Regions from separate parts of the Embleya sp. NPDC001921 genome, predicted to be linked through region 2. Evidence: predicted binding sites of a transcription regulator. Region 2 holds the regulator's gene; the other holds the start of a gene.
What was found. Region 2 encodes HspR, which represses chaperone genes until heat shock. Its sites were predicted from a motif close to TTGAGNNNNNNNNNCTCAA; they were not measured.

Region 1 (2,461 bases), on a different contig from region 2:
AGGGTGAGCTGGAACGACGACGTGAACACGACCGTGGCGGCCTCCTGGGCGTGCGGCGCGGAGCGGGCGAACCAGGTCTGCGAGCAGGCCGGGACGGCGCCGTATGCCAAGCCCCAGACCACGAGCAGGCCGATCGCGCCCGCGTCTTGCCGGCCGAGCAGCGGGAACAGCAGGGTGGCGAGGGCGATCAGCGCCGCGCACGTGACGAAGGTCGCGCGCAGGCCGCGGACCATCGTCACGCCCGCGACGAAGTTGCCGACGATGCCGGCCACGCCGAAGGCCAGCAGGTAGACACCGATCAGCTCCCGGTCCGCCCGGGTGACCTGCTCCAGGAACGGCGTCACGTACGTGTAGGCGCCGAAGTGCGCGATCACGATCAGGCACGTCGCGGCGAGGCCGATCCGGATGCCGCCGCCGCGCAGCAGACCGCACAACACCCGGGCCCGGGTGACCTCGAGCGCGGGCAGCGGCGGCAACAGTACGGCCAGCGCGATCGCCACGCCGAGCGCGAGCACGCCCATGACCACGAACGAGGCGCGCCAGCCGATGTGTTCGCCGAGCTGCGTACCGGCCGGCAGGCCCAGCACGGAGCCGGCCGGAACGGCCGCGAAGATCACCGCGGTTGCCGTACCCACCAGCTCCGCACGCACGAGCCGAGGCGCCAACCCGGCCCCGATCGACCAGAATCCGCCGATGGTGACCCCCACCAGGGCCCGCGCCACCAGCACCACCCAGAACGCGGGCGCGATGGCCGCGAGGAAGTTCGCCGCCGCCAACAACACGATCAGCGCGACCAGCATCGTGCGTCGATCCAGCCGCCCGGTGGACACCGTCACCACCGGCGCACAGACCGCCGCCAACAGGCCCGGCACGACCATCAGCCACCCCGCCGTGCCGTCCGAGACGCCGAAGTCGTCCCCGATCGGCGTCAACAACCCGATCGGCAGAATCTCGGTCGTCACGATCGCGAAGATGCCGACCGACAGACACACCACGCCCGGCCAGTACCGGGGCGACTCCCGGCGGGCCGATCCGGGTGCGTCGGCGGTGTGCGAGTCGGCTCCGGCAATGGCGGACATGACGTCCCTTTCGGCAGGGCGGGGAGGGGGTCCCCGACAACGGGGAGTCCCAGTACAACCGCGCCCGCCGCCCCGGGTCTGGCGGTATCCCGCCCTCAACGTCACCGACCCGGCGCCCCCGACCCGCCAACCGAAGGGGCTTCGCTGTGGGCGAACAGGGATCGGGAGGGCGGGGGAACAAAGAGGGGCTCTTGTTTCTTGAGTCAGTGCAGCGCAACTTTTTCGACTGTGGCTACCTGAGGGGCATGACATGAGCGAGACCATCGGGACCCTGACCCTGCCGGTTCTTCCGCTGGACGACGTGGTCGTCCTCCCCGGCATGGTGGTCCCGCTCGAACTCGACGACGCGGAGACCCGTGCCGCCGTGGATGCCGCGCGGGCGGCCGCGGGGCGGTCCGCCGGACCCGGCATCCGTAGTGAGAGCAAGGCACGGGTGCTGCTTGTTCCGCGTGACGACGGGCAATACCCCGCGGTGGGCACGCTCGGGGTGATCGAGCAGGTCGGCCGGCTGCCCGGGGGTGAGTCGGTCGTGGTGGTGCGCGGCGAGAGCCGGGTGCGGATCGGCACCGGAACCACCGGGCCCGGCGCGGCGCTGTGGGTCGAGGCGACCCGGGTGGCGGACGTCGAGGCGGACGAGCACACCCACGAGCTGGCCCGCGAGTACAAGGCCCTGGTCACCACCGTGCTGGGCAAGCGCGGCGCGTGGCAGGTGGTCGACCACGTACAGGCGCTGGAGGACCCGAGCGACCTGGCGGACAACTCCGGCTACGCCCCGTACCTGACGCTTCAGCAGAAGATCGAGGTCCTGCAGACCGTCGACGTCCAGGAGCGGCTGACCAAGGTCGTCGGCTGGACCCGGGACCACCTCGCCGAGCTGGACGTGGCCGAGACGATCCGCAAGGACGTCCAGGAGGGCATGGACAAGCAGCAGCGCGAGTTCCTGCTCAAGCAGCAGCTCGCCGCGGTGCGCAAGGAGCTCAACGAGCTCAACGGCACCCCGGACAGCGAGGAGGAGGACTACCGCGCCCGGGTCGAGGCGGCGAACCTGCCGGAGAAGGTGCTGGCCGCCGCGCTCAAGGAGGTCGACAAGCTGGAGCACGCCTCCGACGCGTCGCCCGAGGGCGGCTGGATCCGCACCTGGCTGGACACCGTCCTGGAAATGCCGTGGAACGAGCGCAGCGAGGACGCGTACGACATCGCCGAGGCGCGCGCGATCCTGGACGCGGACCACTCCGGTCTGGTGGACGTCAAGGAGCGCATCGTCGAGTACCTCGCGGTCCGCAAGCGCCGTGAGGAGCGCGGGCTGGGTGTGGTCGGCGGCCGGCGATCCGGCGCGGTACTGGCCCTGGTCGGCCCGCCCGGTGTCGGCAAGACCTCGCTGG
Region 2 (2,461 bases):
GGGAAGCCGAACTCGCGCCTGGCCAGGTCGTCCTTCTGCCCGGCCGGCGTGCCGTCCGGGTGCCAGTAGCGGTCGTTGTACGCGACCGCGTCCATCGGGCCCTCGTACTTGTTCCGGTCGCCCGAGTCGGGTGTGACCTTCTTGCCGCCGTCGAGCACGTCGATGTACCAACGCAGCTCGTTGAACTGGATGTTGTCGGTGTTGTCGCCCGTGCAGATGGTGAAGGCCAGCGGCTGGCCCAGCGCCGGGCCCTTGCCGATCCGGTTGAGCGACTGCACCATCGCCTCGGCGATCTGCGCCGTCAGCACCTCCTGCGGGCGGTACGACGACTGGAACGGCAGCAGCTTGGCGAACGGCTGGTCCTTGTCGCTGTGCCGGTCCAGGAAGTCCACCCGCGCGGTCGACTGGGAGTCCTGGATGTGGATGTCCGTCAGTTGGGTGAAGGCGACCAGGGGCCTGCTCTTCGTCTTGTCGCCGGGACCGGCGCCGGGGGCCAACTCGGTGCGCAACAGGTGCGGTTCGCCGGGGCCGGAGACCACCTTGCGGTAGCCGCCCGGGCCGGGCGGGCCGAGCAGCAGGGTGCGCTCCAAGGTGGTGCCGGCCGCGCCGGCGGCGCCGCCCGAGGTCGGGGCGCCCGACTTGGGCGCATCGCTCGACTTCTTGTCCGGCGAGTCCTCGGCGTCGGTGCACGCCGCCGCTCCCAGCAGTGCCGCGCCCGCGGCCGAGTACTTCAGGACGTCCCGACGATTCGGCTTCATGCGGCGACCCTACTGACGCGTATTGAGCGGCATCAAGGAAGTACCGAGCCCGCCCGAACCCCCGCCCCGCGCGAAACGGCGGGCCCGCCCCGCGCGAACCAGGGCCGCGGCCCGCACGCACGAAGGGCGCGGCCGAAGCCACGCCCCTCCCGGATCCCGTGCGGCCCGCGCGCCGGCCGTCAGTCGCCGCGCCCGCGCCGGGGCTTCCACACCACGAGCGCGGTGCCCGCCTGCGGCCGGACCGGGACCAGATCGCGTCGGTAGGACGCGTGTACGGCCGCCTCGCGCCGGGCGCTCGCGTCCGTCGCCTCGTGCAGCGCGTGCTCCAACTCGGCCACGCGCACGCTCAGCGCGAGCACCTGGTTCTCCAGCTCCAGGATCCGCTTGATCCCGGCGAGGTTGATGCCGGCCTCCTGGGAGAGCCGCTGCACCTCGCGCAACTGGACGATGTCGCGGGCGGAGTAGCGCCGCCCGCGACCGGCCGTGCGGTCCGGCGAGACCAGGCCGAGTCGGTCGTACTGGCGCAGCGTCTGCGGATGCAGGCCGGACAGTTGTGCGGCCACCGAGATCACGTAGACCGGGGAGGTCTCGTCGATCTCGTAGCCCCGCCGTCCGCCGATGCCGCCGTTGCCGCCCAAGCCGCCCGCGCGCATGTCATGCCCCCTTCGCCGCGTCCAACAGATCGGCTCGGGGGTCGTGTGCGACGGTCGCCTCGCGGAACGCCTCCAGCGCCTCGCGCGCCTTGTCGTTCAGCTGCTGTGGGACCGTCACCTCGACGGTGACCAGGAGGTCGCCCCGAGTGCCGTCCTTGCGTGCCGCACCGCGCCCGCGGACGCGCAGCGTACGGCCGTTGCCCGTGCCCGCGGGGAGCTTGAGCGTGACCGGGATGCCGCCCAGGGTGGGCACGGTGACCTCCGCCCCCAGCACCGCCTCCGGGAAGGTGACCGGCACGGTGACGGTGAGGTTGTCGCCCTTGCGGCCGAATACGGAGTGCGTCTTGACGTGCACCACGACGTACAGGTCGCCGGAGGGGCCGCCGCGCTCGCCGGGAGCGCCCTTGCCCTTGAGCCGGATCCGCTGTCCGTCCTGGACCCCGGCCGGTATCCGGACCTGCATCGTGCGCGAACTCTTGGCCCGACCGCTGCCGTTGCACACGATGCACGGGTCGTCCACCAGCAGCCCGCGGCCCTTGCAGTCGCGGCACGGCTCGGAGAAGCCGAAGCCGCCCTGCGGACGGCTGACGTTGCCCGAACCCGCGCAGGTGGGACACATCCGCGGGGTGGTGCCCGCGGCCGCGCCCGTGCCGTTGCAGTGCCGACACGGCTCGGAGCTGGTCAGCCGGATCGGGACGGTCGCGCCGTCGACCGCGTCCGCGAAGCCGAGGGTGACCTCGGACTCCACGTCCGAGCCGCGTCGGGGCTGCTGCCGTCCGGTCTGCCGACCGCCGCCGAACAGCCCGCCGAAGATGTCGCCGAGGCCGCCGGTGTTGCCCGCGCCGCCCTGCTGGCCACCGAAGATGTCGCCGAGGTCGAAGGGGAAGCCGCCGGCACCGCCCTGCCCGCCGCCGGGGCCGCGGAAGCCGCCCCCGCTGCCGAACAGGGTCCGTGCCTCGTCGTACTCCTTGCGCCGCTTGTCGTCGGCGAGCACGTCGTAGGCTTCCGAGATCTCCTTGAACCGCTCCTCCGCCTTGGTGTCACCCTTGT

Region 1: the regulator HspR is predicted to act here: its motif matches at 1,278-1,296, upstream of lon (endopeptidase La).

Annotation. Positions count from the first base shown of each region.
Region 1 is NZ_JBSFEO010000037.1:33,488-35,948, reverse strand. It holds gene ACWCPW_RS35090 (MFS transporter) at 1-1,079, opposite strand, end outside; gene lon (endopeptidase La) at 1,330-2,461, shown strand, end outside.
Region 2 is NZ_JBSFEO010000111.1:5,690-8,150, forward strand. It holds gene ACWCPW_RS50905 (TIGR03767 family metallophosphoesterase) at 1-758, opposite strand, end outside; gene ACWCPW_RS50910 (heat shock protein transcriptional repressor HspR) at 938-1,411, opposite strand; gene dnaJ (molecular chaperone DnaJ) at 1,413-2,461, opposite strand, start outside.